Regions from separate parts of the Pseudoalteromonas sp. CO109Y genome, predicted to be linked through region 2. Evidence: riboswitches for the same ligand, from Rfam matches in the RefSeq annotation. Region 2 holds a riboswitch; the other holds the start of a gene.

Region 1 (16,439 bases), on a different contig from region 2:
TTTTAATTTCTTCTTTCGTCTCTTCAATGAGATCTGGATCTTTCTCATTTACTTCATCTTCAAAATTCTTAGCGATATCTTCGTCACTGACAAGATCGAGTGTGCTCTCGACGCCTTCAGGGAGAACATAATCTGCATTATCCACGATGATTTTGATGAGAGTTGCCAATAAGATCTTTTCGTCAGCATCAACATTTAGCAGTGCTGCGTTTAGCTCTTCGACTGATTGAGGTTCTTCATTATTACGTGTTAAAAGCGCATATTCTGCGGTCGTTACATTCGTGATGTTGACGCCAAAGTTGTCTTCACTATCAAGCGTATTATCCTCACCAGCCTGTTCCAATAACGCTTGAATTGAGCTTAGCTGTGAAACAAAAACAACCCCAGGGTTGGTGCTATCAAGACCTTTTGCTTTAACCAGCACAAGCTTATCACTTGCAGATTCGTCCACAACAAGCTCTATCGTATAGCGACCAGTTTGATCTGCATTGACCGAAAAGACGTCACTACCAACATTAATCTCTAACTCTGCATTAGCAATTGGCTGATCCGTTACTATCCCGGTAATTGTCACTGTTGATACATTTCGTTTAAATATAACACTATGCTTTGCTGAAGCTGTTGCCCCATCGTTATCGGTTACAGTGACAGTGAAATTAACCGTTGTATCAGCGTCTATATCGGGTGTTTGAAAAGTAGCTTCAGCACTCGTTAATCCATCACTTTGTACAAAGTCAAAACTAGCATCAGATGTCCAACTGTAAGAGGCAATGCTACCGTCACTATCTGTGGCAGCGGCACTTAATTTAAAAGAAGTCTGCTCTGCACCTTCTGATTCGGCACTAATAGTAACTGTTGGACTTTGATTAACGGGGTCTACAGGATCTGGTTTAGTTTCAGAGTCACTACCTCCACCTCCCCCACACCCAACTAAAAATAAGGTACCAATAACTGCAGCCAACAGCCGCTTATGAATTAACATACATACTCCATTATATTCACTTATAGCAGGGAAATTCTTAGCCATATAAACGCTAAATCCCTTAACGTTGATAAAAAGCCACAGCGAACTGTGGCTCTTGGTTTACTCAATTAATTGCTTTTCTTACTTGTTGAAGCTGTTCCTGAAAAGAGAGGCCTCTCAGATCACCCAAACCAGCAGCCATGGTCAATGCATAAATTTCACTTTCTAGACTCAGCATGTGCGCTTCAACAGTGTCTTTATCAATAGCCGATTTTTGGGCTAAGTACTCAGCATAGAGACTATTAATACGATCGATTTGTAATGACAATAAAGCAGCGTGTTGTTTAATTTGCTCGTACTCACGATAGTTAGCTTTACTAAATGTTTCACCTTGCTCTAATTGTTTTCGAACGTCCTGATAAACTGTCGGAAATATATCGACTTTTTTTGAGTTAGCTAGCCCATAAATTTTTTCGATATACTGAGAGAAATAAAACTGTACAACGGCGTCTTTTTCTAAATCAATGAGTTGCTCTAATAGCTTAGGTACATACTCAGCAACTTGCTGCTCTTGCCCGTCAATGAGCATTTCCTTTAATTGTTGATGTTGCTTATCGAGCTCTCGATAACGCTTTTCATAAGATGTTTCAGCATCCAATTGATCTAAAATGGCAAACTCATCTCTAATTGGCTGTAAAACCGATGTGATCCTTTGCTTGGCAAGCTGCGCTTCAGTAACCAAGGAAATGACCTCCTGACTTTGAGACATGACTTCATCTGCAACCGTGTCAGATGAGAACAGTGACGCACTTTTTAAAGCATGTTCAGGAGCTAAACGCAGTTCATTAAACTCAGGCTCAAGCACCGCCCAAACTTTACGAGCCTTAGCTACACGCTCCTCATCAAATTGCGCTAAGTTCTCCGTATCTATTTGGTTATAAGCTGTAAGTGCTTCTTGGAAAACACTTTGGGCTTTTTCATAGGCTGCCTGTATTTGTTCGGGGGTCGCCTGTTCTTCTCCTGTAATACTACTCGCAAGAGAACCTAAATCTTGCTGAACAGAATCAATGGTTTTACACCCTGATAAAGAGAATAAAAGTAATGAGCTAATTATGGCGAACTTGTTCATTAATAGCTCCACTGCAAACCAACTGCAAAAGACACATTACTATATTCGACTTCAGGTACGCGCAGACGTTGACCATTTTCAAGATTCTTAGTCACTATATCGCGAGATTTGTATTGCGCATCAATACCGCCCATTAACGCAATATGTGACATTATTTGATAACGTAGCCCGACTCGTCCTAACACACCCCAGCCATTAAAACTGTCGGTTAATGTAGTTGTTTCAAATTGAGTATTTTGAATTTCAGAGTACATGGGAGTACTCAATTCAGCTTCTGCATACCAGCTGTACTTATTAAAACTGTCTTTTAAACGACTATCGTAACGGGCACCTAAAGTAAGCAAGATACCCATTTGATCTTCTGACACAGAGACCACGGGGCGTAGCTGGGAGTTATAATCTTGTTGGTCGCCCACATTGTTCGCGTTATTCATACCCGGTAAGGTAAAACGAGCGGGGTTATCTGGATCATCTGAGATAGCAATCAGTGCCTCATCAAATGCCGCTGCACCTGGTTGCACAAAAGCAAAATTTGAGCGTGTAAAACTAGAAGTAAAAAACTTCGTGCCTAAAGTAAACTGTATGGCTTTTGAAAAATTATAAGCACCTTTAAACCCGATCTCATTCGCTTTTGTTTTAAATGCATTTTCTTGAATATCGCCAAACTCTGCCAAATGCCAAGTTTCAGTTTCAATTTCAGTAGAAATTGTTGCAGCACTTTCAATATAGAATCCCCAATCATCATCAATGCCTGTGTATGATATCTGTCGTATTGCGGGATTGGTCACATCAATTGACTGGCTCAACTTGCCAAACCCTGCTACATCATTGAGAGTTTCACTATAGCTAATCGTTTCAAAACCGAGTCGGACTTCACTAAAAGAGGGGTTAACAGCAAAAGCCGAACCACTGAGGGGGAGTAAAAGAAGAAGTGCTTTCATTGTTCAATTCCTTGATTTGCAAAATCTATGCAGCCAAGAAATGATGCCCGCCTTCCTTGGTTACAACATTAAACACAAAGTTACAACTGTTAACTTTTAACAATAATCAGTGTAGACAAATGTATTAATTTTACAAACCAAACTGAACAAAAACTTAATAAAAAAGCCCGCTAGGTGCGGGCTTTTATACTAGTAAATTTAATTATTACTAATTATACAGCTTGCTGAACGATCACTTGGTCTGCCTTTTTAGTGTATTGAGGCATACGGTGGAAGTTCAGGTAACGATAAGTATCAGCTGCAGTTGCATTGATCTTATCTGCATACTCTTGGTACTCAGCAGGTGTAGGTAATTTACCTAAGATTGCCGCTACTGCTGCAAGCTCTGCTGATGCTAAGAATACGTTAGCGCCAGTACCTAGACGGTTAGGGAAGTTACGCGTAGAGGTAGAAACAACAGTTGCTTTATCAGCAACACGTGCTTGGTTACCCATACATAGTGAACACCCTGGAGTTTCGATACGTGCGCCTACGCGACCAAAGATACCGTAGTAACCTTCATCAGTAAGCTGGTCTTTATCCATCTTCGTTGGTGGTGCAACCCAAAGTTGAGTTGGGATACGACCACTGAAACCATCTAGTAGTTTACCTGCAGCACGGAAGTGCCCGATGTTAGTCATACAAGAACCGATGAATACTTCATCGATTTTCTCGCCTGTTACGTCAGAAAGAAGACGTGCATCATCTGGGTCATTTGGAGCACAAAGGATTGGCTCTTTGATATCAGCTAGGTCGATTTCAAGTACGTGTTTGTACTCTGCATCAGCATCAGCTTCCATAAGTTCAGGGTTAGCTAACCACTCTTGCATTGCATTGATACGACGCTCAATAGTACGAACATCACCGTAACCTTCAGAGATCATCCATTTAAGCATTACGATGTTTGACTCTAGGTATTCAGCGATAGACTCTTTAGAAAGTTTAACTGTACAACCTGCCGCTGAACGCTCAGCTGACGCATCAGAAAGCTCGAAAGCTTGCTCAACTGTTAGGTGCTCAACACCTTCGATTTCTAGTACACGACCAGAGAATTCGTTGATCTTACCTTTCTTCTCAACAGTAAGAAGACCTTCTTTAATACCGTAGTAAGGGATAGCATGTACTAGATCACGTAATGTGATACCTGGCTGCATTTCACCTTTGAAACGTACTAAGATTGACTCAGGCATATCAAGAGGCATTACACCAGTTGCTGCTGCGAATGCTACCGCACCTGAACCCGCTGGGAATGAAATACCTAGAGGGAAACGAGTATGCGAGTCACCACCAGTACCTACTGTATCTGGTAATAACATACGGTTTAACCATGAGTGGATTACACCGTCACCTGGACGAAGTGATACACCGCCACGGTTCATGATGAAATCAGGAAGTGTGTGGTGAGTGTTTACGTCGATTGGCTTAGGATAAGCTGATGTATGACAGAAAGACTGCATTGTTAAATCTGCAGAGAAGCCTAAACATGCTAGATCTTTAAGTTCGTCACGCGTCATAGGACCTGTTGTATCTTGCGAACCAACAGTTGTCATTTTCGGCTCACAGTATTGGCCAGGACGTACGCCAGGCATGTTACATGCTTTACCAACCATCTTCTGAGCTAATGTGAAGCCTTTACCAGAATCTGTTACAAGAGCAGGCTTGCGGAAGATATCTTCAGCTTCCATACCTAGTGATGCACGCGCTTTATCAGTTAAACCACGACCGATGATTAGTGGAATACGACCACCAGCACGCACTTCATCAAGAATTACGTCTGATTTAAGAGAGAAAGTAGAGATTACTTCATCAGTACCGTGACGCTTAACAACACCTTCGTATGGGAAGATATCGATTTGGTCACCCATGTTTAGCTCATCAACAGGAAGTTCGATTGGTAATGCACCAGAGTCTTCCATTGTGTTGAAGAAGATAGGAGCGATTTTACCGCCTAAACATACACCACCAACGCGTTTGTTTGGTACGTGAGGAATATCATCACCCATGAACCAAAGTACTGAGTTAGTTGCAGATTTACGAGAAGAACCCGTACCAACTACATCACCAACGTATGCAAGAGGTAAACCTTTCGTTTTAAGCTCTTCTAGTTGTGAGATTGGACCAACTTCACCTGGTTTTTCAGGATTGATACCATCACGTTCGTTCTTCAGCATTGCTAAAGCGTGCAGTGGAATATCAGGGCGAGACCATGCATCTGGTGCAGGAGAAAGGTCATCTGTATTTGTTTCGCCAGTTACTTTGAATACGGTAACTGAGATTTTTTCAGCAACTGCAGGCTTGTTTACAAACCATTCTGCATTTGCCCACGATTCGATTACTTGCTTAGCAAATTCGTTACCTGCTTTCGCTTTTTCTTCTACATCATAGAAAGCATCGAACATTAATAATGTGTTTGATAAACCTTTAACAACGATCGGCGCTAACGCTTCGTCATCTAGAAGATCAATCATAGGTGCGATGTTGTAACCACCTAGCATAGTACCAAGTAGCTCAGCTGCTTTTTCTTTTGATACAAGTGGAGAGCTCGCTTCACCTTTTGCAACTGCAGCTAAGAAACCAGCTTTGATGTAAGCAGCATCATCAACACCCGGTGGTACGCGGTTAACTAGAAGATCAACGATAAACTCTTCTTCGCCTGCCGGTGGGTTTTTGATTAATTCAATAAGATCAGCCGTTTGCTGAGCATCTAATGGCGCTGGTACGATACCTAACGCGGCACGTTCTTCTACGTGTTTACGATATTCTTGTAGCACAATATTGCCCTCTTGGTGACGTGAAAGTACTCGGTAGTATTAAGCTAAATACCAATTAAGACCCAGTACTTATAGTATTCTGACGGTTAATTATAAAGCTTTTAAGTATAGATGAAAATCCATGCTGTAAGTAAGGAGTTTAATATTCACTATAAATACCATGAATAGTACTAGAAAAAAACGCTATTCAAATGAATATTTATTAAGAATCATTCCTATCTACTTACTTTAGAGGTGTTAGAAATGAAAAAACCCAGCACTAGGCTGGGTTTTCAAATTTGCGTAAAGGGTTAGATTAACGCTCTACTTTTACACGCTCAATTACAGTTACTTTCGCTTCAACACGACGGTTTTCAGCATGAGCTTCTGGCGTATTTGCTGGGTTTTTAAGGCGCTCTTCACCTAAACCAACAGTAGTAAGACGCATTGGGTCAATACCGTCTTCGATTAGTTTCTTAGCAACAGCATCAGCACGTTTCTTAGATAACCACTTGTTGTAGTCAGCTTTACCTACTGATGAAGTGTGACCTTCAAGTACTACGTCAGTACCTGGGTGCTCTTTTAAGAACTTAGCAGCGCGGTCAATATCATCTAAGTATTGTTGAGATACTTTAGACGTGTTGTTAGGGAACGTGATTAGTAAGCTCTTAGTTACTTCACGATCTTCATATAATGTACAGCCAGTACCATCAACAGCGTCAGTCATTGGCGTGTTTGCACATTGGTCATCAGCATCAGGGATGTTATCGCCATCGCTATCAACTGGCTCAACCGCAACAGGAACAACTGTTGGAGCAGGTTCAACTGGCTCAGAAGCTGAGCTTTGCGCACCAAAGATATAGCTTAGGCCTAATTTAGCGCCAACATCTGTGTAACCACGGTCAAGACCTTGGTATAAAGATGTTTCAGCGTTAAACGCGAAGTTATCTGTGAAGTAGTGTTGGTAACCAGCACCTACGTTTGCGAACATTAGATCTTCGTCAACCGCATCAAGATTTTTAAGACCGAAAATACCGTAGAATGGACCACCACCTAAGTGATATAAAGCGTCAATACCGTAACGTTTGCCACTTTCAGTACCGCTAACAGAAGTACCGTCATTAAGATCAGCTTTCCAATCGAAGTCCATGTCAGCATATTCTAAACGAGCGCTCCAGTAATCACTAAAACGGTAACCTAGCTCTAAACCCCAACCTGTAGAGTCATCAACATCAAGGCCACCTGGAGTGTAGTCGCGGACATTTTCCCAAGAATTATCATAGTAGTCGCCAAATGCGCCGATGTAGAAACCTTGCTTTTCGGCAGCGAAGCTTGAAGCACTAGTTGCAGCAAGTGCTAAAGCAATAGTAAGTGATTTTAATTTCATTGTTTCCTTCCCATTTTCACAATTAAAATTGTAGCTAAGTCAAACCAGCTCAATCAGTTTAAACAGAGTAGTCGACTAATAGTTAATCAAAACTTAACGAACTCGGTACAGAACAAAAATCTTGCCGAGTAATTTCAGTCAATTACCCAAATAATAGGTTATCTAAATAACTTTGCGTAACAATGCCTTTAGATCGCTTTGTTATGATTAGGTGAGAGTCGATTCAGCCTAATCTACTGACTTCAAAACCGATAAAAGTCCATTCCCAATTACATTATTATATTGGTTATTTTTAAATCAACAAGTTGAAAGCAACTTTATTTGTAAATTTTCGTTAAAAAGCAAAACTTTAGTGCTATTTTATTGATATAAATCATAACACTGGCAGCTAACTTGCTCAATCAACGAACACTCAGATTTAAAAAAATGAGCATTTACAATTGTTATCAACCATAAAGATTAACCCTTAAGTACCACAAAAAGTTTGGTAATTACAATCCCCTTCCTTCGGAGGTTGATACCATGCGGCAAATTCTTCCTCATACTCATATGGTTTTTGAATGACTTTTAAAAACTCATTGATTGATGAACTAGATCCTGCCTTTTCATACTCAGCCAAGATCATTTCAATATTATGATTACGCGGAATGACTGCAGGATTAACGGCTCGCATTGTGTTGTAACTTTCAGCTGATGTTCTGAGCCTCCATTTTGAAACCCATCCTTTTAAATTAGAATCTATAACAAAGTCTTTCACTAAAGATTCAGTAAGTGCATTGAAAGTATTGGTGTAATCAAGTTGGTGCTGCTTCATTAACCCCAGTAACTCTGAAACTAAAGCGTGATCGCCTTCTTGCTGACCTGCTAATCCTAATTTCTGCTGCCACATAGTATTAAATGCATCATTAAATTTAGCAGCAAAACCATTCACAACCGGTGAGAGTTGCTCAACGGCAGCATCTTGATCTGTAAATAAAGGAATTAAGCTTTCAGCTAAACGCGCAATATTCCAATTGGCAATATTCGGCTGATTACCAAATGCGTAGCGCCCTTGATGGTCAATCGAACTAAACACCGTGTCTAAGTCAAACTGATTCATCATCGCGCAGGGGCCATAGTCAATGGTTTCACCACTAATCAAAGTATTATCTGTATTCATAACGCCATGTATAAAGCCAATTCGCATCCAGCTGATAACCAGCTCAATTTGCTTATCGAGTACGGCGGTTAAAAATTCAATATAACGCTGCTCACCATTACTGCTGATGTCAGGAAAGTGGCAATCAACTGCATAATCGACTAGCTTTTCTAGCCCTTCTATATCACCTTGTGTAGCTAAGTATTGAAATGAGCCAACACGAATATGGCTTTTAGCTAAGCGAGTGACAACTGCACCCGGGCGAGGTGGCTGGCGATATACCGTTTCGCCAGTTGTAACCACAGCTAAACAACGCGTAGTAGCGATACCTAACGCATGAAGTGCCTCACTCATAATGTACTCTCGTACAGCTGGACCAATAGCACAGCGACCATCACCACCACGTGAGAATACCGTTGCTCCTGCACCTTTTAACTGTAAGTCCCACTGCGTGCCATTTTGATCTGTAATAGCACCAAGCAAATGTGCTCTGCCATCACCAAGACGCGGTGAAAAATGACCAAATTGGTGACCTGAGTAACCAAGTGCAACTGGTGCAACATCTTTATCTATTGCTGACCCAGATAGCAATTTAGCTAAAAAATCGCTGTCGTGATTAATCGCAAAATTATCAGCGAGTTTGTCATTGAATAGCAGTAATTGCGGCTTAGCAACGGCGCTAGGCATATCTTTAATAGCAAGCAGTTCACTAATATCTGTGTATCGGGTTTGCAGTTTCATAACTGTCCTTAACGTGTTGCGACACCTACACGATTATCGCCTACACCATAGGCCACTAGTTGGCTTAGTGCCTGCAGGCTGTAACCGCTTTGCTGTTGTAATTCATTGAAAAAATCTTGTGCTGCTTGTAATGACTTTTTAGTTTGTAAGCCGCCATCAATCAACTCATGGGCACGCAAATAAGCTTCTACATCGCGAGAAAGCAAAAAGGTATCTTTACCAAGCGCTCGCAAAGCGTACGGGCCAGTATTTCCCCCTAAACGCGCACCATGCTTTTTAAGATAGGCCCACAAACCAATAATATTGTCAGTTGGCCAATCTGCAATAAATTGGCTAAAACTGCCATGTTTCTCGGCAACTTCGTGGATCATGTACGCATTTTCTGGGATCGTTTGTACTTTTTTAAAATTACGAACAATTCGCTCATCACTGGCTTTTTGCTCAAGCATATCTGGCGGCATCATCAACAACTTTTCTACGCTGAAATCCCAAAACACATCACGAAAACCAGCCCATTTATTATTGATAACAGACCAATAAAAACCGCTTTGAAAGACTTTACGCGTAAACTCTTCTAACCATAAATCGTCATGCATTTTGGCAATATCAGTATCATCGAGCGGGTTTGATAACAATGCATGCAGCATTTCTTCGCTGCCTTTTCGAGATACGGCTCGCTGATAAATATCGTTAAATTTTTCCATCATTTTTCCAATTTATTTGGTTAACGCTAAGTGTACGTAAAAACACGCTTATACGTAACCATGTTGCAAAATCGGTCACTAAAAAACAAATCCTTCGCCTTGACACCTAGATGGCTAAAATGCTTTAATCGCCGCCAATACCCGATTTAACTATGTTGGCTTTAACCTTTAAAGCGAGCATAAAGGGCTGGAAGAGGTGCGTTATTCAGGTAGCGTATGGGAAGAGCACAGACTCTGTTGATCATACGTGAGGGGAATTAACGCCGAGAAGTAACACCGTTTGTGAGGTGCTTATTTCGGGCGACTGGGCTGAATCCCAGCGACTGTCACCAACAATAGCAAAGCGCTATTGATTAGTTTGGTGGAGAGCTTCTGGTCTTAGTATAATAAGGCCTTCGCGTCTTTATTATTTTAAGCCCATTCGCTCTTCGAATTATACCTTGTTCGAACGACGACATGCGGCTCCATTCAAATGTTCCCGCATAAACTCTTCGAATACCCTATAAGTTCGTGAGAGATGATCAACAATTTTGATTTAAACGACTATCCATTGTGGACAGCGCTTGTCACGCCATTTTCTGAATCTGGCGAGGTCGATTACACGGCCCTTGAACAACTGGTTACGGAGCAGCAAGATGCAAATAACGGCATTTTATTGCTTGGCAGTACCGGTGAAGGACTGGCGCTTTCACTCAAAGAGCAACAAGCCATTGTTGAACATGTTTGTCAATTAGCACCAAGTGTCCCACTCATGGTTGCTGTGGGCGGCATGAACCTTAAGCAACAAATTGCTTGGGTTGAATACTGCAACCAACTACCTATTCATGGCTACCTGTTAGGCTCACCTCTGTATGCAAAACCTGGGATTGTTGGCCAAACACATTGGTTTGAAAGCCTACTTAACGCAAGTAATCACCCATGTATGTTGTATAACGTACCAGGGCGCAGTGCAGTTGAGATTTCACCGCAGGTGATCACAAACCTTGCTGAGCACAAAAATCTTTGGGCCTTAAAAGAAGCCAGTGGCGACATTAGCAAATTTGAAGGCTTTAGAACGGCATCACCAACACTGGCTATTTTCAGTGGCGATGATGCACTTATGCCATATTTTGCTCAAGCGGGTGCAAAAGGTTTAGTTTCGGTTGCCGCGAATGCTTGGCCGAGTCAAACCCATGAGTTTGTTAAACGCAGTTTAAGTGGTCAATACCCAAATCTATTCACCGATTGGTCGCAAGCAATCCAAAGTTTATTCGCTGTGGCAAACCCAATCCCCGTAAAAGTACTGATGCACCTGCAAGGTAAAATAAATACCCCGCATTTACGTCCGCCGCTTACGCATTTAGAGCTTGAGCAAACAGACAGCATCAACCACGCAAACAACACTATTTTATCTTGGAACTAAAAACAGGTTTTATCATGAGCTGGTTAGAATTATTAAACAACTTAGAATCAGGCGCAGTTCGCGCAGCAACACAAGACGAGAACGGCAACTGGCACGCCAATGTTGAAGTTAAACAAGGCATTTTAGAAGCCTTTAAAAACGGCACTAATACTGAGTTCCCAGGTGGTTTTGTTGATAAGCACAACTTAGCACCACAAGGCTTTGCAGCCGATGCTGGCGTGCGTATGGTACCAGGTGGTAGCAGTGTTCGCCGTGGCGCACACGTTGCCAAAGGCACCATTATCATGCCACCAGCATATGTGAATATTGGCGCGTTCATCGACGAAGGCACTATGGTCGATAGCCACGCATTAGTGGGTTCATGCGCACAAGTGGGTAAAAATGTTCACCTAAGTGCTGCAGTACAATTAGGTGGTGTACTAGAGCCAATTGGTGCTAGCCCTGTGGTTATTGAAGATGACGCATTCATCGGCGCAGGCTGCGTTATTGTTGAAGGTGTGGTCGTGAAAAAAGGTGCTGTACTTGCGCCAGGTGTTCGTTTATCGGCAACTATTCCTGTTTACGATTGCGTTAACGAACGCCAGCTAGACAAAGGTGAAGCCATCCCAGAAAACGCGATTGTGATCCCAGGCTCTCGCCCTGCTTCAAATGCATGGGCTCGCGAGCAAGGTCTAAGCATGTCTTGTGCATTGATCGTGAAATACCGTGATGAACAAAGCGATGCATCATTACTGTTAGAAGAGGTTTTACGTTAATGAGCTTTTTGAGCACGCCCATCAAGCAAGCTGTTGAACAAGTTTCAACACATCTTGATACGCCATTTTTTATCTATGATTTAGATAAATTAACTGCACATTTAAATCAACTAACTGCGCAAACCGATGTGAAACTTTGGTATGCCGTTAAGGCCAACCCACTGTCTCGCATTATTCAATGTTTAGACAGCGCAGGGTTTAACTTTGATGTTGCAAGTAAAGGTGAACTTGAGCAAGTACTTGCTCAAGGCATCGATAGCGAGCGCGTGCTCAACACAGGGCCTGCAAAGAGCCCTGCACAAATTTCACATTTTATTGCTCGCGGCGTACGTACCTTCGTGGCCGAGAGCATTAACCAAGTTCGCTGGTTAAACGAACAAGCAACAAAAGCAAATTGTCAGCTGCAAGTTCTATTGCGCGTACAACTTCGCTGGCCAGACAGCGAAAAGAACCCTCTTGGTGGCGATAGCCTTACTCCTTTTGGTTTGGGCTGTGATGAGTGGCAAGCACTCACTGTAAGTGATTACCCAGCTCTTAGCTTTGATGGTCTGCATATTTTCCAATGGGGCAATATGCTAAGTACTGACAAGCTCGCCGAGCTATGGCGTGCGATGATTGCGCCATTACAACAGCTAGCAAGCTCAATAAATATTAACCTTAATATTCTCGATTTAGGGGGTGGCTTAGGTATTCCTTATACGCAAGATGCTAACCGACTCGATTGGTCTGCACTTATCGAGACTCTTGCGGCTATTAAAGCAGATGCTGGTGTCAAAGAGCTTTGGATGGAACTTGGCCGCTATGCGGTGGGCGAATGCGGCCATTACGCAACGCCGGTTGTTGAGCGCAAAGAGAATTACAATCAACAACAAGTGATTTTATCAGGCGGTATTAACCATTTACTTCGCCCTGCTGTAACAAGCCAAGATTTTCCTGCGGCATTACTACGCGAGTCAACGGCTGAGCCTGCGGCAATGACTTTATACGGCCCTCTTTGCACCGCCCTTGATTGCTTAGGTGATCACCAATTAGCGAGCGATTTAAATGAGCAAGACTGGTTGGTATTCAGCCAATGTGGTGCATACGGCTTTACCGAAAGCATGCCGTACTTTTTATGCCACGAATTAGCGGCTGAATACATCCTTGAACAAGGCAATATTGAGTGCATTCGTAGCGCTGAAGATGCCAGCTATTATTTAAGGTAATCGCCATGAGTAAAGAGTTAATCAGCCAAGAGAATATTGTGGTTGGCGAGATTGCCAACGGCCTACCACTGACAATTCCTGTGTATCGCTTAAAAGGCGATGGCACAGGCCCAAACGTGTATATACAAGCCAATATGCACGGCGCTGAAGTACAAGGTAATGCAGTAATTTATCAATTGCTTGAGCAGCTAAAATCACTCAAGCTGCGTGGCGATATTACCCTAGTGCCTTATGCCAACCCTATTGGTTGCAACCAAAAATCAGGTGAGTTTACTTTAGGTCGCTTCGACCCAATCACGGGCACCAACTGGAACCGCATGTACCGCTTTAATAAAGCGTTACCGTCACAGATTGCTGAACAGCATAAAGACAGTGATGATACGACCCTTAAAGCGGCGTTTAAACAGGCACTCGTTGCTGACATCGACAGTCAATTAACGGGTCCTGATTACAGCCTAACAACGGGTAAGCGTATTGCCCTTAACTTGCAAAAGCTTGCCCATCAGGCTGATATTGTTTTAGACCTTCACACTGGGCCTATCTCGAGTAAGCACTTATATTGCCCTGAATACGCCAAAGACAGCGCAAGCTACTTCAACATCGAGCATGTGTTACTGATCCCAAGTGATTTTGATGGCGCGATGGATGAAGCGAGTTTCTGCCCATGGTGGTCACTATCTGAAGAGCTTGCCAAACAAGACCGTGAATTTGCTGTTCAAGTCGAAGCATTCACTGTTGAGCTAGGTAGCCAAGAGAAAATCGATTTAAGTGCGGCTCTTGAAGATGCAAATAGCATTTTAAGTTACCTCAATCACAAAGAGGTATTAGTTGATGCAGCGTATCAACCAAAAGCGATGACACGCTATGCCTGCATGCTTGAAGATTATGTAGCTTACTATGCACCTATGGGTGGCATGGTTGAATACCTTGCCCCACTGGGCGGCCATATTAAAGCAGGCGAGCCTATCGCCCATATTTTAAGAATGGAGCGCTACCTTTCTGAGCAGCCGCTACAAACATTAAGCTTTGATAAAGACGCCATTGCTATTTTGCATTTTGCTTCAGCAAGCGTGAATCAAGGTACCGAACTTTATAAGTTTTTTACCAACGTATTTGAGCTATAAGCTCATCCCTTCTCATTGCGTGAGAGTCAACGGCTTATGCCCTTAGGCCGTTACAGCAGGGCTCCAAGCTTAGCTTGGGGCTCTCTATTTACCTAAAATTTCAACAATTCAGTACAAGTTCACGGTTACTTATGTAAAAATCGTTATAATTATACCTACTTACAAGTCTACTGAAAGGGAACTGCAATGGGATGGCGCATTTGGCTGGCAGCAGCTGGCTTATTTTCTGTACCTGTATTTGCTCAAACTGAACAACCACAAACTAACGAACAAGATGACGCGCTAGAACTCGTAAAGCAGTGTATTTTAAACGAAGCGATTGGCGGTGACGGTAAACAAACACTCGAAGAACTTCGTAAAAAATGCTCAGACTTAGACGAGAGTAAAAAGCTCACCGCTTTAGACAAGCGTAAAGCTCGTGAAGAAGTGAGTAAGAAAAACCGTAATGTGATCACCCCACATAAGCGTAACTACATATTACCGCTTTCATACGTATCTAACCCGAATGAACGTCCTTTTGATGGTTTAAAAGATCTTGCTGAGCAAACTGATGGCGAGCCACTTGATAATCTTGAAGTGAAATATCAACTTTCAATTAAAGTGCCTATCTTCGAAGGCTTTTCAGATAAAGATCAGGGCGTATTCTTTGCGTTTACCATGCAATCGTTTTGGCAGTTCTACAACAAAGATATTTCATCACCGTTTCGTGAAACAAATTACGAACCAGAGATCTTCTGGGTGAACTACCTTGATCCTGAGCATGTGCTTTGGGGCGATGAAATGGCAATTGCAATTGGTGCTTCACATCAATCGAATGGCCGCAGCCAACCTAATTCACGTTCATGGAACCGTATCTATGCCGATTTCCTATGGGAAAAAGATGGCTTTGTATTTAGCTTTAAGCCTTGGTATCGCATTCCTGAAGATAAAAAAGACGATGAGCTAGAAGCCCGTGGCGATGATAATCCAGACATCTATAAATACATGGGTTACTTTGAGTTCTCGGGTGCATACCGTTACAACGAGCATGAATTTAGCTTTATGACCCGTAATAACTTAAATTCAGATAACCGTGGTGCAATCCAATTAGATTGGTCTTTCCCTCTTTGGGGCCGATTACGTGGCTACGCACAATATTTTAATGGTTATGGTGAGAGCTTGATTGATTACAACGCCGATATTGAACGTTTTGGTGTGGGTATTCTATTAACTGACTTGCTTTAGCTGATAAAGAGCGAGCTTTAGTTAGCTCGCTCTTTATTTTCGTTATTTTTTAACGATGAAGTGACCTTCGAATTCTGCTACTAACACATCACCATCGTACACATTAACCGGCACATGGTAGCTTGCTTTGCCACTGTCTTCTAAATCCGCTAATTTGCCTTTACAGCCAGCCAGCTCAACACTACCACGAGGGTCGTTATTGAGTGGTTTAAGGTATTTAATGTTGGCATCAGCTAACACGATATTTCCTTCAAGGCCTGCTTCTTTCAGCGCAAGGTAAGTTGCGCCCCACCCTGTTAAGGTAGCTAAACTATAAATTGAACCCGCAAACATAGTGTTATGAAGGTTTAAGTTCGCATCTAAGTCTGCGCGGGTAGTAAACTGCCAATCGGTATAGCTTTCAACTTTAATGCCCATCGCATCACTGATTGGGATCGACTCACGCCACGTGTTTTGCAGTACTTGTGTCCAGTTTGGATGACGGAACCAACCCGGCTCAGAGGGCTTTTGTTTTACCATTTTCCAATGCTGTACATCGTCATAGGCAAGGTGCGCTTTTTCTTTTAATTCGTAGCCATGACGCTTATAGAAATCAAGGGCTCGCTCACGAGCAAACAATACCAGCTCGTCAGCATCTTGAGTCCATGCGATTTTTTCTAATTCATGTAATAAACGGCTACCAATATGCTGGTTACGATTACCTTCAGCAACCGCCATATAACGAACTTGCGCTTGCTGATGATTATTAAAATGCAGGCGCGCTACGCCTAATACTTCGCCGTCATTATTTTTGATAAAGCGGTGCTCTGCGTCTTGTTCTAAGTCATCTTGCTCAGAACCACGCGGCTCGCCCCAGGGTGCTCTTAAAACCTGCCAACGTAATGAATAGTACGCTTGCCAATCTTCGCTGCTTTGTGGGGTGGTCACTTTAAACAT
Region 2 (16,439 bases):
TACAAATAAGGTTGCTTTTTTACGCTCTACACTGTGATTCTCAACTAAAAAAGCCACTGGAATTTCAGTCGATGAGATGGTTGATGTTACTGAGGCAATCGACATTAATACAAAGAATAATAAGCCAACGAGTAAACCCACTTGACCCATTGTGCTAAACAGTTCAGGTAAAATTGCAAAAATTAACTGCCCTTCACCGACCAATTTACCGCCGCTAAATACCTCTACACCGTTATGTTGAGCAACAAAAATAGCCGGAATAATCAATAAACCCGCTAAAAAGGCCACACCGGTATCAAGCAGTGCCACGGTTCCAGTTAATTTAGGCAGGTTGGCATCTGGTTTTAAATAAGAGCCGTAAACCATCATACAACCAACACCTAACGACAATGAAAAGAACGCTTGCCCCATTGCCGCAATAATTAAGTTTGCATCAAGAATTTGACTAAAATCTGGCACTAAGTAGGCTGCAAAACCATCCATCGCACCATCTAGGGTCGCGATATAAGCAATTAACGCCACTAATAATACTAGCAATAATGGCATTAAGCGACGTGACCAAGTCTCGATACCTGATTTAACGCCTTTTAAAATAATACTCGCAGTAAGAATAAGCATCAGTGGTGTAAACACAAAATTACGTGCCATCGAGTCACTGTGTAAAAAGTTACTTAACTCAGTAAAACCAAAGAAGCTTGCGAGTGGCTCAAGCGCATAAGCGAGCATCCACCCTGCAACTATCGAATAAAAGCTCAGCATCACAACCGCGCCAAAGAGGCCAATATAGCCTGCTGCAGCGCCCACTTTAGGCGCTGTGTCTTGCCATGCATTAGATAATGCTTTTACTGGATTCGCTTGCGCTTGGTGGCCTAAATACAGCTCAGTATAAAGAGCCGGAAGCGCTAATAAGAAGATAACAATGAAGTAAACGAGTAAAAATGCACCGCCGCCATGGTTTGCCGCTTGTGTTGGAAAGCCCCAAATATTACCTAAACCTACCGCCGCACCAGAAGCTGCTAAAACGAAACCTAATCGACTTTGAAAGCCGTCACGAACTTGTGCCATACATCTACAAATCTGTTATTATTTTTCCTCATTAAACCATAATTACAGTCAACTGCGTAAACTATTTGCGTTTGTTCGTGCCTATAAATGTGCATCTGCTGTAAAAATAAACAAAACTAAATACGAGCCTTCGTGTAAGCGTTAAACCATGAGCAGCCACTACTTTTCGAATACTCTTATCATCGAGCAGCAAAGCCAAACAACGGCCAAAAAAATTATGCTGATGCATGCAGCACGTATTGATGTTGCAAGTTTACCCCTTGATAAATTACTCTGTGAGTTTGAATTAAGTGTGCTTGAAAAACGAAAAGTGCCTAGCGCCAAGCAAGAGTATTTAGCGACTCGCCTAACGTTAAAGTATTTGTATCAACATGCTTACCCTCATGATGATTTAGCTCTCAATGAAATATCGAGCCAGTTTGATGATAAAGACAGCAAGCTAAAATTACATACCCCGGTTAGAGAACCTGTGTGGGCCTGTTTATCACATTCAAATGGTTTAATTGGCGCTGCTCTTAACCCAGAACAGCAGCTATTTGGTTTTGATATTGAACAAAGCAGTAAACCTCGCCCTTTTCTCAAACTCGCAAAGCATTTTTATCATCAAGATGAAGTTGACTTAATTAGCCGTTTTGATGCTCCCGATGAACAGGCACAGTGCTTTTTTAGAATTTGGACATTAAAAGAGGCGCTTGCCAAAGCAAGTGCTCAGCCGATTGCGAAACAACTTTCTCCTAATGTATTTGAAGAATTGAGCAAACATAATTTCAGCGCGAGTAGTAATTCTATTGAAGGGTTTGATATAAGTGTTGTGGCACAAAAAAGCACTGACTGGCAGTGCTCTTTTATTAACTTTAATGACTTACGCCGCGACTTGGCTTTCTAATAGTCGGCTGTGAATAGCCTGCACGACTTCATCTGACTCACTTTGCTCAACTAAGAAGCACAGGTTATGTTTACTTGCACCGTGGCAAATTAAACGAATATTAAAATCACTCAATACCTGCATTAAGTTCATTTCTTGCTGACGTAATTGAATCTCAGAACCAATTAAAGCCACCAGCGTTAAGTTATTCTCAACCGACACATGACAAAACTCAGAAAGCTTATCTAAACAAGCTTGATCAAGCTCAGGGCGTGATGCATTTGGTGCGTTATCTAAAGTGATTGCAACACTGATCTCTGAGGTAGTAACCAAATCAACCGAAATATTAAACTCACTTAAAATAGTGAATACACGGGCTAAGAAACCACTCGCTAGGAGCATTTCTGGGCTTTTAACCGTTAACAGAATTTGGTTTTTACGCTGTGTTACGGCACGAATACCTGGTTGCTGAGATTTTTCTTTTTCAATCCATGTACCACCTAACTGTGGTTCACGGCTTGAACCAACAAACACACTAATATGGCTACGGCTTGCAGGTAAAATGGTTGCAGGATGCAGTACTTTTGCACCAAACGTTGCCATTTCTGCCGCTTCATCAAAGCTTAAGCGTGCAATTGGGCTTGCTTTAGCGCATAAACGCGGATCAGTACTGAAAATACCTACAACATCGGTCCAAATATGCACGCTTTTTGCGTTAATTGCTTCAGCGAGTAATGCAGCACTGTAATCTGAACCACCACGCCCTAAAGTGGTCGTTTGATTGTGCTCATTGCTTCCAATAAAACCTTGAGTTACCACAACATGGTCATCAAGTAATGGCACTAAATGCTCTTTAGCAGCCGCAGCGGTTGCTGCAACATTTGGGGTAGCTTTAGCAAATTGGCTATCTGTTTTTAGCACTTTACGTACATCAAAACGCACCGCATCAAGACCTTGCCCGCGTAATACTTGAGTAAATAAATACGATGATAAACGCTCGCCAAAGCTCAGTAGTTCATCTTGATCTGCTACTGACTTAGCCCCGTCTGATGCTAGCTTTTGAAAAGCCTTAAGCGTTTCATTAAAGCCATGTGCTAAATCAGCATCCAGTGACAGCTCTGCCAAGATTGCTTCTTGAATGGCGACAACGCCAGTAATATGCTCATCACGTTCAGCCGCACTCAAATCAGCTTTACACAATGCAACTAAATGATTGGTCACGCCTGCACTGGCACTCACAGCAACAATACGTACTTGATTATCAGCACAAATGATTTCAGCGCAGCGGCTCATAGCATCAAAGTTAGCTACACTGGTGCCACCAAATTTTGCAACAACGTAATCTGATTTTGTGTTGGCGGCTAATTGGGTATTCATGTCGTCTCCTTTTGTGGAAAACTATCCACAGTAATTCAAGAAGAACTCGGCAAGGGGGTGCTTTGAAAATAAAGAGTAGTCCATGCCAGAAGCTCTCCACCTAGTTTGGTGACAGTTTTGAGGATTCAGCCCCATAAACCGAAAAATAACCGTGACGTCCGGTTAATTTTCTCGGCGAGTACTTCCCTCATTAATGGTCATCGGCGTTCGTCACCTCACATTAATTACCTAAGTATCGCACCTCTTCTGAATGTTAAGTTAACACCTGGTTAAAATAACAAAGCCTGCTGTTAAAAGCAGGCTTCGAAAGTTAACGTTTAGACGTCTAGCTGTCAAGTTGTTTTATGAAATTAAACTGCCCGCTAAGTGCGAACCGTAATAACCAACGGTATAAGCAATTAATAAATAAACCGACATTTTAAGATAGCTCATAAAGGTCAGTGCCTTAACCTTACTCATGGCAATAATACCTGCCGCAGAGCCGATTATAAGCATTGAGCCACCGACCCCAGTTGCGTAAGTAAACGACAGCCATTGCTGAGGGCTCATCACAATATCAGCTTTTAAAAGTGCTGCAGTTAGAGGTACGTTATCTACCGCCGCTGATAATAGCCCCATCAAGTAGTTGGCATATTCCGGTGCCATCAACTCATATAAGTGAGTAAATTTAGCAAGCATGCCAACTTCTTTTAATGCACCAACCAGCAATAGCACACCAACGAAGAACAATAAGGTGTCGTATTCAATTTCACGAATATAATCGATGATTTTTTTGTTAACGTCTTTTTTGCGCATTAAGAATTGCGCAACCAAAAACATCAGAGATAAACCAAATAAAAAGGTTAATAACGGCGGCACACTATAAAGCACACTCAAAGTTAACGTAGCAATAATCGTCGAGAAGAAGATAACCGCAATGGTAATATCTGTCTTTTCGATACGACGGGCTGCTTGTTTTTCAAACACAACATTACCCGACATACCCACCGACAACATCGCCGCGAGCAGAGCAACACTTGTCAGTGCAGGGGCAATTAATAATAGTAGATTAGCAATAGTGACTTTTTCGTCTAAGAAAATCATCAGGGTTGTAACATCACCCGTAATCAACGACACCCCACCCGAATTAACACTAAATACAATTAAGGTCGCATATTTTATTAATTTTTTAGGATCTAACTTAAGTGACATCACCACCGCAAGCGAGATTAAAGTTGCAGTTATGTTGTCTGAAATAGATGAAAATAAAAACGCAAAGCCACCAATCAGAAACATCAGCTTTCGTTCACTGATTTGATTTGGCATAATTTTATGAACAATATTCTGGATAAAACCTTTAGAGTTTAAATAGGCTACAAAGGTCATCGCAGCCATTAAGAACAGCCACAAAGTCGCGATTTCTAATATGTTGTGATCCAGTTGATGTTGTATGGTTTCTGGGCTTTGCCCATGAATTGGAGAGATAAATAAGATAATCCAGCATAAAGTGCCAAAAAAAAGCGTCGTTTTGGCCTTGTTTACATGGATAATATCCTCTATAACGATAAGCAAAAATGCCACCGCTATCAGGGTTAGGATAAGTGGGGTTACCATGGTGTTTGAACAACCTTTATAATAATGTAAAAATTGTAAGTCGAGTGTTTCGGCGCGGATTCTAGCAGCATAGAAAGCATAAAACTATTCTCAATTACATAATTTAATACTAATCGCTAACACCAAAGTCTGAATTTACTGGAGCTTTATGATCCCAGCTAAAAAGTTATTAAATACCCTTACTGAACATTGGGGGGTGTTAGAACTGCTATTTAAACGTTTTAAGATGGCTGATTTCAGCTTGAAAGACGTACAAAATGCGATAAAACAAAAACAACCTTCATGGTCAAATGAACGCATTTATAAAGAAACAAATCGTTTATTGAATCAAGATATTATCATTCCACTGGCAAAATCATCGCAGTTAGAAATCAACCGTGCGATCGCCGATTTTGCGACTTTCTTGCTACAAGAAGAACACTTAGGTCTTGCCCAAGAAATTAGTGTGCTTGTTGATGATTTAGCTCGCCTTGGTAATCGCCTTGCTAAAGCCGGTGAAATTGAAGATTACGACGAGCTTCGCCGCTTCAGCCGTATTATGGATGATCGGGTACGCAAAATAATGAAATTGTTTGCCCACAATGAAAACGCAATTTTAAATATTGTTGAGCAAGCAAAAGCAGACAACGCGGTGCAATCACTGCAAAAACGCTATCAGGCTGTAATTGAAGCGTTCGATGAATACATCGAGCCTATGCTGGAAATGGTGGATATTCGTGGTGACTTCCACGCTTGCTTTAATACCATCGAAGCGCAAATTAGCGCGCAAATAGAGCAAATTGACCGCCTCGGTAAGTCATATCAAGACAAACGCATGCTAGAGCAATTACGTACCCGTATTTTAGAAATGCATTTAGTTGGTCGTGAAAGTTTACGTAAAAGCGCCGATATGTTGATGCCACTGCGTGAAGAATTACGACGCAACAACCTCATTACGCGTCAAGCGGCTAAAGTGCTTGGTTTAGTGCGTAAAAATGGCGTCGATAACATGTTAAGTGCAGTACAGCCTAACTTTGTCTCAGACGCGCAACGCTTTTCACTTGGTCAGCAACGTCATATCGTGGCCTATATGGCAGGCTTAGTTGACTTTGAGCACGATGAATATCAGCTTCCTGAACATGATGATGTGCCCGCCTACCAAAGCCCACATATTCCTGATTACAACGACGTTAAAACACAATTTAGAAAACGCTTTAAAAAAGCCAGCAAAAAAGCTCAGCCGCTGCTTAGTTTCTTAGATGAAAGCTACCCAGACTTAGAAGCTGACGAAATGCTGTTCTTGTATCAAAAATTAATTAGCGATGGCGACCTTGAGATTAGCCAAAGCCAAGAGAAAGTAAAAATAAAAATTGCCCAGCAACACTTCTCTCTTTACCCATTTAACTCATCGATTGCTGACGATAATAAAGCAACAGAGCAATAACCATGACAGATATTAATTTAGATGATTTAACGCATCTGCAAGCTATTAATAAAAAGCTCACATCAGGCTACCACATTAGCGAACAAGACACGCTGATGTGGCAAGAGCTTGATCAACACATTGATGCTTATCGCGCATTATTTAACGCCCTTGGCCATGACCTACAACATGATAGCCGTGGCTATTACTATTTTGGCAGCGACGAAAGCACCCCAAATATGGGTAAAATTTCGCGTGCCATCGCACTGACTATCTACATCTTGATTGAGCATTATGCCAATACTGGTAAAGATCCAATGCGTGCCTTGTTTGACGAAGTAAACGACCTTGAACTGATGCAAACCTTAGTGCAGATCAACAAGCACCTGTTTGATCAATTAGAAATCTTCTCAGGCTCAGATTTACGTAAAGACGTTTATCTACGTATGGTACGTTTGGGTCTTGCTCGCGAAGTAGAAAACGGCTTTATGCTGCAAGCACCTATTTATCGTTATATCGATGCATTAATGGAAGTAAACGAAGAAACCTACCTAGGAGATGACGACTAATGCAAAGCCAAAGCCTATATGGACTCAGCAAACTTGCGCTTTTAAATACCGCTGGCTATGCAAAATGCGTGATCCCACTGGATAAAAGTAGCTCAATCTGTGCACCGAATAATACTGGTAAAAGCTCGGTAATTAATGCCCTACAATTTCCACTGATTAATGATTTACGTTTAACAGAATGGGATGGCCACGATTTAGATGAAACCCGAAAATTCTACTTTTCGTCAGATCAATCCTATATTTTACTCGAAGCTGACCTACCTAATGGCCCTGTGGTGATTGGTGTTGCCGGCCTTGGTAAAATTGCTGGTTACGCGCATCAGTTTTTTTGCTACCAAGGTAAGTTGAACCTTGATCACTACACGCAAGGCAAAACCATTGTAAAATTCACCAAGCTTTTTAATCACTTAAAAGAGCAAGGTTTTAATCCAATTGAATTAAAAGCGCAGGAGCTAAACGCCCTACTCACTGGCGGCGCAACCCCATTTGATGGCGATATCAACTTAAAGATGATCCCCCTCAATAATGTGCAAGACTCCGCGATTTACAAAGAAATTTTCCGCCGTATCCTTAACTTGCATAAGTTAGGTGCCAGTGATGTTAAGCGCTTTATGTTACGCGTATTTGAGCGCCATATGTCAAACTCTCGGGTCGACTTTTATGAAGTGTGGCGACGTTCATTCGATAAAGTGAATCGCGCTAAACGTGAATTAAAAGCCCTTGAGTCAATGCAAGAGCCTATCGCAGCTCTTGAATCTATGCTTGAAAACCAAACGGTTTTAAAAGGCAAACTTGCAGCCTATGCGCCAAAAATTGACCAAGCACTGATTGACTTTGAAACCTATCAACAAGAGCAACTCTCTGAGCTAAATATTGCCCTTGAGGATATCGAACACGAAAAGCATGAGTTCGACCAAAAGCAGCAGCTGTATATTCAGCAATCACGTGATATTGAACGTAAGCAAACACAAATTGAACAATGGTTTTTAGACTATCGAGCACTTAAATCTGAGTTTGAATTAGTTAATAAAGCCACCTTAAAAGTAAGCCTTACACAGCTTAAACAAGATTATGAATCGCTATCGCATTCATTAAGCAGTGCCCAAGGGCAAAGCTTGCACACGCTTGATTACCGTATCAGCGAAACACAAAAGCAAATTAAGAGCTTAAAACTGCAGTTAAAGAACCTCGAGTTCAATTTATTCACCCGTATGCGTGAAGATTTATCTTTAAAAGAAGTTGAAGAGATTTCGCGTATTCTAAACCCTGATATCTTATCGTTTGCCACCACCAGCAATGGTGATGTTGAGATCACAGACGAAGATGCCTTTGGTGAGTTCTTAGAGCAGTTATCGGCAAATGTGAAAGGCGGTGTACTTACTCTTCCTGGCGCGACGATTAAACTTAAAAAGCTAAGCCCAGTGCAAATGCAAACGGGCGAAAATAAAGAGCAATTAACCGCGCAACTCGCTGCCCTAGAAAACTCACTAAAAGAGTTTAAACAACAACGCGAAGTCGCTGCTAATGTCGCCGAAAAGCAAAAAGAAAAAGATGCTTTATATGATGAGCTAATGGCCTCAGAAGAAGCATTAAAACGCTTTGAACAATTTGAAGTGATGCAGCAATCTATCGATGCACAAACTCTGCTAAAAGAGCAGTTAAATGCAGAACGCGAACAAGTTGACGACTATCTGCAAGACATTCAAAAAAATAGTGGCTCAATCAGCGACCGTCGCTCAATTATCAAGTCGAAAAAAGATTTGCTTGCGCGCCAAGCTGACCGTTTACGCCAAGTTAAATCTGAACGTATCGATCACACACTTGATTTTTATACAGGTAAAGTCACTCCATACATGATTGAAATCAGTATTGATTTTGATAACTTAAGTGACCTCATTCATCACTTTAACAAAGACTGCCAAGAGCTACGTAACTTTGATATCAACGTACGTAACACCTACATGCATATTTACAATGCGGGTATTACTAAATTTGATAACGAAAACGATGAGTTTACTAAATACGAAAAGCTTATCAGCGCGTTTCATAACATAGAAAACGAGCGCGATGCTGTTGAACGTCAAGGCCGCGTTGCATTAACCGAAGTAGCCGCCACTATTAAGGGCTTGCGCGAAGACTTAGACCGCCTGCGCCGCGAAATGAACAGCTTTAATAAAGGCATTAGTCAGCACCGTATCTCTAACCTTCAAGCATTCAAAATTAATGTTATTCCGCGCAAGATGCTGGTTGATAGCATTGATACTATTATCAGTACCTCAAATCAGTTTGAGCAAGGCGATACCCTAGACCTATTAAGCCAAGAGCCTTATAGCGAATCTGCGGTAAACGAAGCGAAAGATCATTTGATTAAGCTTGCCTCAGAAAAAGCCGGTTTAACACTTACCGACTTATTCGATATTCGTTTTGAAGTCGTGAACCGTGCAGGTGAAACTGAGCACTTCGAAAAAATCGATTCAGCCGGCTCTAACGGTACACGTATCACTATTAAGCTACTCTGTGGCATGCTGTTTATTCGTTACTTATTAAGCGACCAAGAACAAAACTTGTATCGTATTCCGATTTATATCGATGAAGCAGCCGATATCGACCCACAAAACCAAAAAGCAATTATCGAAACTGCTCTTAGCTTTGGCTTTGTGCCGATTTTTGCCTCAGTTAAACCACAAGTTAGCTGTGATTACATCGTCCCTATTCGTACTGTTAAAGATGGTGCTCAAAACTGGGTGGATGAAAAAGACTGGATAGAAGTGGAACACACCGTTTAATTACAAACTATTACAGTACTTTTTTGTAAATGTGCCATAGTTTTTAAATAATCATTCAGTTGAGTATTATTTGTGTTATGTTATCAATCAAGTAGTGGAAATTTTGCCAAGGAGCAAACAATATGAAGAACTTATTAATCGCGACGGCTGTATTATTTTTAGCGGCTTGTGCTAAAACGCCTGATTGGGATTACGACAAATCAGCAGATTTTAGTAATTATAAAACCTTCTCTTGGGTACCTAATGCCAGCTTGACTAAAAACGTAGCGAACTACCAAATTAGCCCTTTAATGGAAAAACGGGTTCGTGACGCTGTAAATGCTGAACTTGAAAAAAGCGGTATGAAGCTAGTTGATTTAGCGCAAGCAGATGTACTAATTAACTATCACGCCTCTGTTGATACTAAAATTGATGTAGATACCTTTAACGTGGGTTACGGCGCACGCTGGAATTACTGGGGTATGGGTTACAACACGCAAACAACTGCTCGCGAATACGAAGTGGGTACGTTAATTCTAGACGTGGTAGACCGTGCTTCTAACCAATTAGTTTGGCGTGGTGCGAAAGAAGGTCGTTTACAAAAGAACCAATCACCTGAAAAGCGCACTGAAGTTATCAAAGAAACTGTTGCTAACATTCTAAGTAACTTCCCACCGCAATCAATTAATCAAAACTAAACACTGTTTTAGTTAAAAGACCGCGCAATTAGCGCGGTTTTTTATTGCCTGCTGAAATCTGGTTGGAGTGGTATAACTCAGTGATTCAGATACAATACCCACAATTTTCAGTGCGCCTAACTAGCCACTACCCCAGATTAAACAAAATCAAGAGAGTTTTAGATGGTACGCGCAGTACAGCTTACACTTCCCGCATTATTCGTCACTTGCTCAGTACTAGCAGAAGACACCAACAATATTGAACAAATCACCGTTGAAGTTTCAGCAACCGCAAATAAAGAACCTGTAGGTACTTTTGATGCGCCGGTATCAAATTTAGAATATGACCCGCGTGTCGATTTGCAATCGCGTAATATGGCTGAAGCACAAGCTGATGTCACCATTCGCGGTGGTATCTTTGAAAATACTGGCTTTCGTGTCGGCAGCAGTACATTATTTGACCCTCAATCTGGTCACTACTTTGCTGAAATTCCAATTGCACCACAAATGCTAACAGGACCTTCAGTACTTACAGGTGCTGATAATGCCCTTTATGGAATGAATAGCTCGGTTGGTACGGTTTCATTTGGCTGGCGCCCTATCACGAGTACCGGTAGTGTTTCACTTGGCACAGGTACGAATGGCTTTAATTTACAAAGTATTCATGCTGCTCATAGCCAAAAGCTGGATAGCAAACCTGATTGGCGATTAGGTTTTGAGGGTGAATACTCGCACTCAAAAAGTGATGGCTCAATTGATAATGGCGACCACGACTTTGAACGTGCCTCAGCGCGTATTCAACTTGCAAGCTCTAGCTCACAAACTGATTTAATGTTCGGACGCCAAGAGAAGTTTTTTGGTTGGCCAAACCTTTATACGCCATTTAACTTTAACGAAACAGAAGATCTTGAAACCAAGCTTTTCATGCTCAATCACAAGCAAATGTATGGTGAGAGCAATAGCCTTGAAGTGACTGGTTATTATCGTAAACATAACGACCATTACGTTTTGTCTCGTGAAAACCCAGCTATTTTTGAAGCGTTTCACGAAACCACGGTTAAGTCATTAGCATTATCTGGACGTCACCGTTTAAATGACCGCTATGCAATTAATTATGCTGGGCAATTTATTGCTGATGAAATTGAATCAACATCTCTTGAAAACAATTTTACATCACGTAATTACACTAAGCTAAGTATCTTGCCTGAGTACAAATCAGCCCTTACAGCAAACAAAGAGCTTACTTTACGTGTTGGCGCTGCATTTGATGATACGAACCGTGATAGCTCAGATACCTCATTTATTGCCGATGCCAGCCTTAAAGTAGCTAATCAAAATGGCAGTGAACATACTTGGTATGCGTCATACGCCGAGGCAACACAAGTTCCCGGTTATACCGCCATCGGCGGCAGTGAAACGGGCGGATTATTCAGAAGTAACTACAGCCTTGAGCGCGAAACCACCGATAACCTTGAATTAGGTTTACTGATTGAACAGTCTTCATGGCGTTTAGATTCAGCTATTTTCTACCGTAAAGATAAAAACCTTACGGATTGGACATATCGCTTTGATGCAACCTCAGCTCGTTTTGCAAACCCGGTTGATATAGACACCTTAGGCGTTGAGTTTTTAGCGAATAAATCGTTTGAAAGCACTGAGTTGATTGCCAGCTACACCTATTTAGAAAAGTCAGAAGACTATGGCACGGCAGATATTGATGCGAGCTTTTATGCGCTTAACTACCCTGATCATCGTGTAACACTGGGTGCAGTATGGCAACCAATGGATGTACTTGAGCTGCGTATCGATAACGAATGGCGTAAGCAACATAGTAACCGCTTACGTAACTCTGATGATGAAGCCTTCTTCACGCAGTTAACGCTAAAATTCACCCCAGCTCAGCTTGATAATGTGTTTGTTACCTTTGCAGCTGACAACATTTGGGATGAATCTTTCGAAGAAGTACCGGGTACCCCAGGCCGCGGCGAACAATACACTCTTAGCGCTACCTATACGTGGTAAGCAAAAACAATAATGCCAGTCAATTGACTGGCATTTTTTCGTTGAGGACTATTAATTTTTTCATAATAATCTGTTTCACTTCATTTAGTTGCGAGCACTCAGATTGATGACATTCTCGTGTCGCGCTATCTTCTAAAACCTTTAAAACATCATAGCCAAAATTATTTTTGAGTGACGTGTCAGCGCCTTTTTCAATTAGTAATTTCATCGCAGTGTAGTTACTCAATATCGCAGCATATATTATTGGTGTTGAGCCTGTACCATCCTTAACATCTAGTTTTGGAGAAAACCTAAGTAAAGTTCTTAGGTGCTCTATTCTATCTGGCCCTAATACTTCAAAAATTAAATGTCGTTTTGCAGACACTCTGTAACTGTTTGGGTTTCCGCCCATTTGAAGTAGCTCACTTAAAAAGTCAGAGTCGAGATTACTCGTGGCTAGGCTTAAAACACTACTCGATTGATTAATTTGATAATTTGGATCAGCCCCAGCTGCTAGCGCTTTTAAAAACTGGTCTTTATTACCTGCTTTCAAAGCAGCAACGAGTTGTTGATTAGTATGCAATTGCGTTTCTGAGCTGTGATCAAGTTTGACTTGCAGTGGTATTGCATAAGTAAATGAGCTTGCTAAGAGTAAATAGATGATTACATATATTTTCATAGTTAATTTCGCAAGTATTGTTGGTTGTATTCTAAAACAGACAAGTCGTTCTTTATTATTTTTAAATACCATGAAGAAAACTTAAGCTATAAAACACAACTGATCCCAGTAACCGTTAAAAAGTGTTAAAGGTTTAATCTTTTTTAAGTCATCTGCTCAAGTTCGGTAATTAAATACAGTGCTTGTTCGTTAGTGGTGCCACATACATCGATGGTTGCAGAAAAGTCGCTACACACCTTAGGCCTTGATTCATCACCAAATAATTTACATAGGTTATTATCATCAAGTTGAATACAGCGCTCCCCCGCTGCTTTGCCGTTGGGCATTCCTGGGATCGGTGAGCTAATACTGGGTGCAATACAACAGGCGCCACAGCCTAATCTACATGCCATTTTATCTGTCATTGAGTACCTCTTATAGAACCTTTGTAGCGCCTTTGTAATATGTGTAATGGTTTGTTACATCTTCAAACGCCTTGTAAACACTTTATTGCGTATGCTTAGCCTATCAAATTTATTTTTAATTACCGTCAACCGTGAGGGACTATCCCGTGGCTAGTAAAAAACAAATCATTCTCCCTATCGCCGTATTAGTCGGCGGACTTGGAATGGCATTCGCATTTGCCTCTATGAAGCAACCGCCAGTCGAAAAACCAGAACAAGATCTGCGCCCGCTTGTATCAATCAAACCGTTAAGTTTTGACGCTATTACCCTTGATGTAAAATCATACGGTATCGTTAAACCTAAAAACCAAACTGAACTTGTTGCGCAAGTGAGTGGTCAGGTTGTGTCGTTATCAGATCAATTTGTACAAGGTGGATTTGTTAAGCAAGGCGACATTCTAGCACGTATTGACCCAAATGATTACGAAGCGGCACTCATTGAAGCTGAAGCTGGTTTGGCACAAGCAAGCTCTGCACTCGAGATTGAACGTGCACAGGTGTCAGTTGCGCAAGCTGAGTGGGACCGCATCAAAGGTGACTCAAACCAAGTTATTCCATCTGAGCTTTATTTACGTAAACCACAACTTGCTGAAAAACTTGCAAGTTACCGTGCAGCGCAAGCGAGTGTAAAACGAGCTAAACGTAATCTTGAACGTACATATATTAAAGCACCATACGATGCGATTATAGACGAGCGTCTAATTAGTTTAGGTAGTGTAGTAAACCCAGGTAACAGCTTTGGTAGCCTGAGCTCAACGTCATTGGCTGAAATTCGTTTACCTGTGGCAGATAAAGATCTGCAATACCTAAATAACCAAGGAATTGGTGCAAGCGTATCAATTAATGCTGAATTTGCAGGTAAACAAACAACGTGGCAAGCAACTATCGTACGTAGCGAAGGAGTTGTAGACCAACGTAGCCGCATGAATTACTTAGTAGCACAAGTAGCAACGCCTTATGAGCAAAAGCAGCCATTACGTTTTGGCTCATACATTAATGCCACTATCGAAGGCCGTGCGCTGGATAATGCGATTGTTGTTCCGCACCATTTAGTTAAAGACAAAAAAGTCGCTGTTTTACAAGATGGCGAAACGCTTACCTTTAAAACACTTAACATCGTTCGCGAACAAAATGGCATGGTGATCGCCGATAATGGCCTTGCTAATGGTGAGCAACTGATTACCTCGGCACTTGAATACCCAACTGAAGGCATGGCGGTCAAGCTAGATGACGCAAAACTGAGTGTGCCAACAACACAGTTAGCGTTAAAAGAGGAATAAGCCATGACCACGCACAGAGAAAAAGGGCTTATTGCCTGGTTTGCTCGCAACCCAGTTGCTGCAAACTTACTTATGATTTTCATTTTAGTGGGAGGCTTATTGACAGCAATGTCGGTGCGTAAGCAAATGTTCCCACAATTTGAAAGTAACTGGATCAGTATTCAAGCTGTCTACCCAGGGGCTGCGCCACAAGAGGTCGAAGAAGGCATCACCATTAAGGTCGAAGAGTCTTTAGAGGGTCTCGAAGGCATTAAGCGTTTAATTACTTATTCAAACCGTGGTTTTTCACAAGCTTGGATAGAAATCGAAGAAAAGTACGACCCGCAAGAAGTACTCGATGAAATCAAGATGCAGGTTGATTCAATCAATACCTTCCCTGCGGAGATGGAACGCCCAATTGTTCGCCGTGAAAAGTTTGAGCAAGAAGTTATGATTCTCGCGCTGTATGGCGATATGAGTAACTACCAGCTCAAAGAACTTGGTAACGACATAAAAGATGAGCTACAAGCTTTACCACAAATTAACTTGGTCAACTTTTACAGTGGCTTAAACTATGAAATTGGCATTGAAATCAGCCCAGATAAACTACGTGAGTATGGTTTAACTTTCCGTGATATTGCCACAGCCGTTCGCAGCTTTTCTGCCAATATGTCTGCAGGTCAAATTCGCTCTGAAAATGGCTACATTTCGATGCGTGTTGAAAATCAAGCGTATCGTGGTAAAGAGTTCGAAAATCTGCCTTTATTACACTTACCAGATGGTGCACAAGTTTTCTTAGGTGATGTAGCAACAATTAATGACGGCTTTGAAGAAGGCTTACAATACTCTAAGTACAACGGTAAAAACTCACTAACTTTTGAAGTAAATGCGTCGAAAGATCAAGACATCACTAAAGTTGCTGCGGTATTAAAAAAATATCTAGCAGATAAAGCACCACAGTTACCAGCAGGCGTAAAACTATCACCGATTGTTGATTTAACTTACTACCTTGAAGGTCGTCTAAACATGATGATCGACAACATGATTTGGGGTGGTATTTTAGTGATGGTAGTACTGGCGCTATTTTTACCACTACGCTTAGCATTTTGGGTAATGATGGGCTTACCTGTGTCATTCCTAGGTGCATTTTTAATGATGCCATTGGGCTTTATAGACATCACTGTTAACTTAGCTTCTTTATTCGCATTTATACTGGTGCTCGGGATAGTCGTTGATGATGCTATCGTCGTCGGTGAGTCTGCCAGTGCTGAAATTGAAAAGCATGGTCACAGCCTAGATAACGTAGTGCGCGGCGTAAAACGCGTTGCTATTCCTGCAACCTTTGGGGTGTTAACCACAATTGCCGCATTTTTACCACAAACACTGGCAACAGGGCCTGGCTCTGCGTTTTCTAAAGCCATTGGTGGTGTAATTATCCTATGTTTAATTTTCTCACTAATTGAGTCAAAACTAATTTTACCGGCTCACTTAGCAGCCATGAAAAATAAACCTGCGAACCCTAAAAATCCATTACATCGCTTACGTTTAGGTATGGATAAAGGCCTCAAGAACTTTGTTGATAATTACTACACACCATTTATTGGCCGCTGTATTCATTACCGTTACACCGTGATTGTTGGCTTTATCTGTGTGCTTATTGTTAGTGGCGGTATGTTCGCTGGTGGTTTAGTGAAATTTGTTGCGAATCCTAAAATTCCACATGATTTCCCGCGTATCTCAGTTG

The links. Region 2 has a riboswitch for lysine ahead of lysC (lysine-sensitive aspartokinase 3). Riboswitches for the same ligand answer to the same signal wherever they lie in the genome.
Region 1: another riboswitch for lysine. It lies ahead of dapA (4-hydroxy-tetrahydrodipicolinate synthase); the one in region 2 lies ahead of lysC (lysine-sensitive aspartokinase 3).

Annotation. Positions count from the first base shown of each region.
Region 1 covers NZ_SGPD01000032.1:6,410-22,848, reverse strand. Annotated here, with positions in the region: gene EXT43_RS13485 (hypothetical protein) at 1-982, opposite strand, end outside; gene EXT43_RS13480 (hypothetical protein) at 1,089-2,093, opposite strand; gene EXT43_RS13475 (autotransporter outer membrane beta-barrel domain-containing protein) at 2,093-3,034, opposite strand; gene acnB (bifunctional aconitate hydratase 2/2-methylisocitrate dehydratase) at 3,247-5,844, opposite strand; gene EXT43_RS13465 (OmpA family protein) at 6,140-7,210, opposite strand; gene EXT43_RS13460 (protein adenylyltransferase SelO family protein) at 7,677-9,089, opposite strand; gene EXT43_RS13455 (DNA-3-methyladenine glycosylase I) at 9,098-9,793, opposite strand; lysine riboswitch at 9,977-10,173, shown strand; gene dapA (4-hydroxy-tetrahydrodipicolinate synthase) at 10,311-11,195, shown strand; gene EXT43_RS13445 (2,3,4,5-tetrahydropyridine-2,6-dicarboxylate N-succinyltransferase) at 11,210-11,950, shown strand; gene EXT43_RS13440 (PLP-dependent decarboxylase) at 11,950-13,155, shown strand; gene EXT43_RS13435 (succinylglutamate desuccinylase/aspartoacylase family protein) at 13,161-14,279, shown strand; gene EXT43_RS13430 (phospholipase A) at 14,466-15,503, shown strand; gene EXT43_RS13425 (bifunctional GNAT family N-acetyltransferase/hotdog fold thioesterase) at 15,546-16,439, opposite strand.
Region 2 covers NZ_SGPD01000030.1:140,549-156,987, reverse strand. Annotated here, with positions in the region: gene EXT43_RS12600 (sodium-dependent transporter) at 1-1,065, opposite strand, end outside; gene EXT43_RS12595 (4'-phosphopantetheinyl transferase superfamily protein) at 1,214-1,951, shown strand; gene lysC (lysine-sensitive aspartokinase 3) at 1,928-3,307, opposite strand; lysine riboswitch at 3,389-3,561, opposite strand; gene nhaD (sodium:proton antiporter NhaD) at 3,650-4,900, opposite strand; gene EXT43_RS12580 (hypothetical protein) at 5,049-6,323, shown strand; gene EXT43_RS12575 (hypothetical protein) at 6,326-6,871, shown strand; gene EXT43_RS12570 (ATPase) at 6,871-9,657, shown strand; gene EXT43_RS12565 (DUF4136 domain-containing protein) at 9,780-10,334, shown strand; gene EXT43_RS12560 (TonB-dependent receptor) at 10,497-12,335, shown strand; gene EXT43_RS12555 (ankyrin repeat domain-containing protein) at 12,355-13,065, opposite strand; gene EXT43_RS12550 (YkgJ family cysteine cluster protein) at 13,137-13,385, opposite strand; gene EXT43_RS12545 (efflux RND transporter periplasmic adaptor subunit) at 13,544-14,716, shown strand; gene EXT43_RS12540 (efflux RND transporter permease subunit) at 14,720-16,439, shown strand, end outside.